One region of the Pseudovibrio sp. Tun.PSC04-5.I4 genome, then DNA from elsewhere that is predicted to be linked to it. Evidence: predicted binding sites of a transcription regulator. Region 1 holds the regulator's gene; the other holds the start of a gene.
The links. The regulator LexA, encoded in region 1, represses DNA repair genes until DNA is damaged. The targets are predictions, from matches to a motif close to TGTTCNNNNTGTGTTCNG.
Positions count from the first base shown of each region.

Region 2: the regulator LexA is predicted to act here: its motif matches at 1,660-1,677, upstream of BLS62_RS32270 (ImuA family protein).

Region 1 covers NZ_FNLB01000006.1:1,659,916-1,663,335, forward strand. Annotated here, with positions in the region: gene moaC (cyclic pyranopterin monophosphate synthase MoaC) at 1-162, shown strand, start outside; gene glp (molybdopterin molybdotransferase MoeA) at 162-1,376, shown strand; gene lexA (transcriptional repressor LexA) at 1,627-2,352, shown strand; gene BLS62_RS12705 (ComEC/Rec2 family competence protein) at 2,248-3,420, opposite strand, start outside.
Region 2 covers NZ_FNLB01000006.1:3,203,417-3,206,836, forward strand. Annotated here, with positions in the region: gene BLS62_RS20185 (GNAT family N-acetyltransferase) at 1-44, opposite strand, end outside; gene BLS62_RS20190 (lipopolysaccharide biosynthesis protein) at 31-1,416, opposite strand; gene BLS62_RS32270 (ImuA family protein) at 1,691-2,626, shown strand; gene BLS62_RS20200 (DNA polymerase Y family protein) at 2,676-3,420, shown strand, end outside.

The DNA.
Region 1 (3,420 bases):
GGCATTGAGATGGAAGCGCTGACAGCTGCGTCTGTTGCGTGTTTGACAATCTACGATATGGCCAAAGCGGTTGATCGTTCTATGGAAATCGGAGAAATCCGGCTTCTGGAGAAGAAGGGCGGCAAGTCCGGTCATTTCCTGGCTGAGGAGGATAACTCCTGATGAGCTTGATCAGCATTGACGACGCACTTGAACGCCTTTTGAAAGGCGTTGAGGCAACACAAACAGAGCATCTCCCTCTTCTGGAAGCTGGAGAACGAGTGCTCGCAGAAGATGTTGCAGCAACGAGAACACAACCTCCGTTTTCTGCTTCCGCTATGGATGGCTACGCGGTCAAAGCAGCCGATACCAGTGATCCCAACAGATCGCTGAAGGTGATAAGTGAGGTTGCAGCAGGTCATAGTTATGACGGAACGCTACAGCATGGTGAAGCTCTTCGCATATTTACGGGCGCTCCAGTTCCTGATGGCGTCGACGCCGTTTTGATGCAGGAAAATGCACGCCGCGACGGGGATAACCTCTTTTGCGAAGAAGCGGTCCCTGTTGGTAAGTTTATCCGCCCGGCTGGCCTGGACTTCAAAGAAGGTGAAGTCCTCCTCAAGCAAGGCGACATACTAGGCTTCCGCGAACTCGCCTTAGCTGGCGCTATGAATCATGCAACACTGCCGTTGCATAAAAAGCCACTGGTTGCGATCCTCGCTAATGGAGATGAACTGGTAGAACCCGGTGAGACGCCCGGCCCGAATCAAATCATCGCCTCCAACCAGGTCGGCATCGCCGAGTTTGTTCGCAGCCTTGGCGGAACACCGCTAATGCTTGGCATTGCACCCGATCAACCACAAGAAATCACCGCACGTGTGAAGCAAGCGATTGAGGCCAAGGCAGACGTTTTGGTGACACTTGGCGGCGCATCAGTTGGCGACCACGATCTCATTCAAGATGTGTTGGGCGCTGAAGGCATGGAACTTGGCTTTTGGCGTATTGCTATGCGTCCCGGTAAACCACTGATGGCAGGCTCCCTTGGACCAATGAAAGTCCTCGGCCTCCCCGGCAATCCTGTTTCAAGTTTGGTCTGCGCCCTCCTCTTCCTCGGTCCACTGCTGAATAAAATGCTCGGGCGAACCGTAACTCAAACAAATCAAAACGTTATCAAAGCGACGCTGACGGCAGCCCTCCCGGAAAACGACCTGCGTCAGGACTACTTACGTGCGCAGGTAACGACAGACGACCAAGGCAATCTCACAACAGAGCCGTTTGCAAAACAAGACTCCTCAATGCTGGCCCTGTTGGCAAAGGCAGATGCTTTAATCATTAGAAAACCACACGCTGCAGCTGCAAATGTGGGTGATCAGGTTGACCTTTTAAAACTACGCTAAGCCAATTGGTAATGAATGGGCAACCCATGTCCACTCACCCTTCAAAATCCAAATCCCCCAGTTCTTGCAGGGCCTAACTGCAACAAAGCCATTGCAGAACACAATGAGAACAGGTAGAGTACGTTCGTGTTTTGTCCTTCCAATCGCATAAGTTGAACACCATCAAGTTAATTTTGGAAGGCTAAGAGCGGACGGCCTGAACGCCGTTGGATATCAATTTGCGCAAATGATGAGCGAACGGGGATAAAAGATGCTTACACAGAAGCAACACGAGCTTTTGATGTTCATCCATCAACGCTTGAAAGAAGCAGGTGTTCCACCGTCTTTTGACGAGATGAAAGATGCGCTGGATCTCCGTTCTAAATCAGGCATCCACCGTCTGATCACAGCGCTGGAAGAACGCGGCTTCATCCGCCGTCTTCCAAACCGCGCAAGAGCTCTCGAGATCCTTAGGTTGCCTGATTCCATCGCACCAGGCTTAAAGCCAATAACCAAGGAAAAAGGCTTTGCACCTGAGGTGATTGAGGGATCTCTTGGCAAAAAGAGCACGAACCCACCGTCAGCTTTCCGACCACGATCACCTGACGAAGTTCCGACGCTGGAAATTCCGGTCATGGGCCGCATTGCTGCTGGCGTACCGATTGAAGCAATCCAGACGCAAAGCCACTCTATCGCGATGCCGGCTGACCTGTTGGGTCGCGGCGAACATTATGCCCTGGAAGTCAAAGGCGACTCCATGATTGACGCTGGCATCTACGACGGGGATACAGTGCTCATAAAACGGGGTGATGAAGCTGAGAACGGTGAAATTGTAGTCGCCCTTATCGATGATGAAGAAGCAACGTTGAAGCGCCTGCGCAAAAAAGGGGCCTCAGTCGCGTTGGAAGCGGCCAACCCCGCCTACGAAACTCGCATCTTCGGGCCGGGCCGGGTTCGCATTCAAGGCAAGATGACTGCGCTCTTCCGCCGCTATTAAGCCACTGACATCACCAGATACCTGCGGATTCCATGGTCTGCGCTGAGCTGCATAAGCCCAGCGCACTTTTTTTATGCGATGACCGGGCGGTCCTCTTGCTGTAAACCACACATAAGCTGAACCGCGCGTTTCCAGCATTTTCTGATCTATCACCAACTCAGCCTTACAAGATGCCGGGGCTTGAAACTGGGCAACGACAATTGTTGCCATATCACAATCTGATATCAGGCTTTCTGCACGCTTAGACTGCGCCAACATTAAAGGCGCAGTCGTTTTATCTTCATCCAATAAAACTGATCTCGAAAACACCTGCAGGATACAACCAGCCTTATCACAGCGTCGGTCCTTTGCTCTGGCCTTATGAGCCTTGAATGCCTGAGAAGGCACTCCTCCTGCCTTCAGCAGGCTGCTAGACGTAAATGACAGTCTTGATGATGTGAGTCGCAATGTCCCATCCGCATCATAAAACGCAATGTGCATTCCTGTTTCCGTCACAATGAGATCAGGTGCGCTGTAGATCAGAAAACAAAAGACAGCTCCCGCAAAGCTAGGGAAAGCAAACCACTTCAAGCAAAATGGCAAAAGACATAATCCGAGTATAGCGAGGATTATGAGCCAGTACCCGAGCTCACTTGCAACACCAATACCACTTTGCCCTTCACTGAGTGAGCTCACCCAGTACGCAGCCTTCAAAACGAGCTGCAATCCCGCTTCCATGCCGTGCAGAAAAAACGCTTCGGCCCCAACAGGAATTGCCAGCAAACTTAGTAAGCCAAGGGGCATAACCACAAAGGTCACAAGTGGCATGGCGAGGATATTTCCCAGTAATCCATAGGGCGCAACTTGCTCAAAATGCATCGCGGCAAGCGGTGCTGTCGCCAATCCCGCAACCAGTGAGGTAAATGCGCAAGCTACCAACCACCGGGAAGATCTCCTCAGAAAGCCTTGAAAACCAACAGGATTTCTATTGGCAGTTGCCCCATCAATAGGCTTTAATCGGTCTTTCACAAAAGTATAAGCAGCGAGTAACGCTAAAACTGCGATGAACGACATCTGGAACCCTGGCGC
Region 2 (3,420 bases), 1.5 Mb from region 1:
TTGCCGGGCGTAAACAGCTTGATTGTGGTGCTATCCTGCTTCATTTCCTGCGATTTCTCGTCTCTTCTTAGGTAAAATAAATGTGTGCAGGCCAAGATGTTTATAGGCGCTGCGATAAAGAATAAATGCTTCGAAAAAGATAGCCAGTGTTGTTGCCAAAGCCGCGCCATAAAGGCCGAATGTCGGGATCAGCGCTGTGTTGAGCAGTAGATTGACGACAAATACGCTGGCGTAGATTTTGGCGCAGGAATTCTGGTGCCCTGAGAGCGTGAGCAATGCATCCACCGGGCCAACTGCTGCGCGGGCTAAAACACCCATGACGAGGATGTAAAGGATGGGTGTTCCTTCAGTGAAGCCTTCTCCAAACAATGCGAGAAGGAAAGGCCCAACCACCATAACAAACACCCCCATGAATAAGGTTGGCCAGAAGGTCATTTTAGCCGCACTGCCAACGAAATCTCTCAGGCCATCCATATCGCCCGCATGGTAGAGGCGGGCCATGCGAGGGGCGCTGGCTGCGCGCACTGCGTAATAGACGAAGTGCATCAGTGCAAGCGTGCGGGACGCTGCGAAATAGATGCCGACCTGATCAGGTGGAAGCCAAAGGCCGATGAGAATAACGTCGGAACTGGTGATGAGCTGAAAGAACCCGTCGACTGCCAGCATGGGAATGGAGACCAGCAGCCAGGATTTTATTTCCAGCTTACGCGGGGCAGGGTGGCGCACTTTATGCAGGGAAACTTCCGTCATAATGACTTGGAAGAAGGTGACAGTCCAAACGGCTGCAATGGTGACGATGCATGCTGTGACAGCTGTTGGTGGAAAACCTAGCAGCAATGCGATCAACATGAAGACAAGCACGAGCAGTGGGCGACCGATGAAATCTGGCGCCATGGCTTTAAGCTGCCAATCGTTTGCTCTGGCTATGCCTTCCAGCATGCCTGTGTAGGTGTGCATGGGCAGGCAAATGGCAATCAGGTAGATCGGCAGAATATAGATGTTTGATATGAAGTCGGAAAAAAGCCATGCAATACTGACGCCGAATGCCGCGATTGTTGTTGAGCTGATTAGAACGAGAAAACGAACGCTGAAAAGCAGGCCGTTTAACAGACCATACTGTTTCTTTTCGATGTACTCGGGAATAAAGCGCAATAGGGAGACTGAAAAACCGAGTCCTGAAAAGACGCTGAGGATGATGACCAGTGTCCAGACAACAATGAAGACACCGTATTCTGATGCTCCCATCCACCGCGCCAGAATAACCTGCATGATGTAAGCGAGAGCGGCACTGAGAATGCGCATTGTAAATACAATCAGAGCTGAGCGCTGCGCCCCTCCGGCTTCGCCTTTGCTGAGGATAGCACTGAGCACCTTGTCCAGAATCGGGAGTACCTTTTTGTGGGTACTCTGGGGCAAAAGTACTGCTGCCCATTTGTTCAGGAACTCGTGCACGGGGTCTGCCTCAATTACTTCAGGTTAATTATTACTAGTATTAAAATTAATATTTTCAGAACGTCTTATGTGTTTTGTCTAATTGGTGAGTGTCTGTGATTTAAGAATAGTAACTTATTTATTTTAGGCGGTTATCCCAAAATTTAGTAGTTATATTTTCATGGGTTTTTGCGGCTTGACTCTTGAGCTTTTTAGCGGAATTAATAAGAGAACATATCAGGAACAAAACGAGAGATAAATGAACGCGAAAACACCGCAAATTGCAGAGTTGCGCCAACGCCTAGCGGTACTCGAGGGTTGCCTCCCTTCGACGGTGCAGCTTGCGCCGATCCCTGTATCCGCCCAAACAGTACAGGGACCGGCTCCTCTTGGAGCGGAGCGGAATACCGGTGTTTTTCATAGTGCTACAGGCCCTCAGCGTTTCTTGTTTGGAGTGCCAAAACTGGACGATCTCTTTGAAAGAAAAGGGCTTTATTGCTCGTCTCTGCATGAGTTCTATGCGGAGGAGATGCGGCTTTCAGGGGCCTTATCTGGCTTTATCTGTGCGGTTTTGTGTGTGCTGGGAACGCAGCGCAAAGGTGCCATATTGTGGGTAACCGATCCGGCTGTGCAAAGAGAAATAGGTATACCTCACGCCCCAGGTCTTGTGCAGTTTGGGATGGACCCTGCCCAGATTGTGTTTGTCCGACCCCAAAAAACGGAGGAGGTTTTATGGGCGATGGAAGAGGGCGCACAATGTTCAACACTCTGTGCTGTTGTTGGTGAAGTCGCCGGGTCGTTCAAAAACTTTGATTTGACGGTGACGCGTAGACTGGCGCTGCGAGCAGGACAATCAGGTGTTCCGGTGTTTCTTGTGCGTCATGGGGCTGAAGCCGACCCAAGTGCTGCTTTAAGCCGCTGGCATATTGCGCCGCAACAGTCGCGTTTTTCAGGGGCAACTCGAGCGCGGAGGTTCATGCCTTCCCGTGCATTTGTCGGTAATCCAAGTTGGCGGGTGACTTTGGAGAAAAACAGAGATGGCCGTCCTGGCTTCTGTGACTTGGAGTGGAACCATGCAAACCGTAGTTTCAACGAAGCGCCAGCGCATTCTGTGCCTGTGGTTCGCCGAACTGGCAACCGACCGGATTTGCCGGCGGGATCTGGGCGGGTCGTGGCTTTGCGACCACACGGCTAAGCCGCTTGTTGTTTATAGTAAAATCCGGAATGCTTATCGTTTGAGTTGTGTGAATAAAGCGGCTGTTGAGGTGGGGCTCTCTTTTGGGGATGCCTTGAGTGACGCGCGTGCTCGCGTGCCAGAGGTGAAGGCGGAAGAGGGGATTCCTGAGGCAGATGAAGCCTTACTCGCTGCGTTGGCGGATTGGTGTGATCGCTATACGCCACTCGTTGCGACGTCTGGTGAGGATACCCTGCTGTTGGATGTTTCCGGCTGTGCCCATCTTTTCGGCGGCGAGGATGCTTTGCTAGAGGACTGCCTCTCTCGTTTGAAATTGCAAGGTTTTACAGCATCCGGCGCGGTTGCAGATAGTGTTGGTGCTGCGTGGGCCGTTGCGCGCAGTGATGGCGGAGTGGTTGCCCCTAAAGAGCAGCGCGAGACCCTTGAAAATCTAAGCATAAGCTTGCTGAGGGTTGAAGAAAAAGTGGTTGCTTCTCTATCGCGCGTTGGTCTGAAGGTGATTGGTGATCTGCTGGACCGGCCTCGGGCTCCCTTGGCAAATCGCTTTGGTGAAGCGCTTGTTCAGCGGCTGGACCAGGCGTTGGGCATGGAAGGAGAACCGATCTCTCCGCGGCTTTATACGCCTGCTCTGGTGGTTGAGCGGCGGTTTTTTGAGCCGATTGCTCGTGAAGATGATGTGCTTGCTGTTATTCAATCTCTTGCTGAGAACCTGCAAAAGGCTTTGGAGCGACGTCAGGAAGATGGGCGTGCTTTTGAGCTGGTGCTGTTCCGAGTTGATGGGGTGGTGAGCCGCC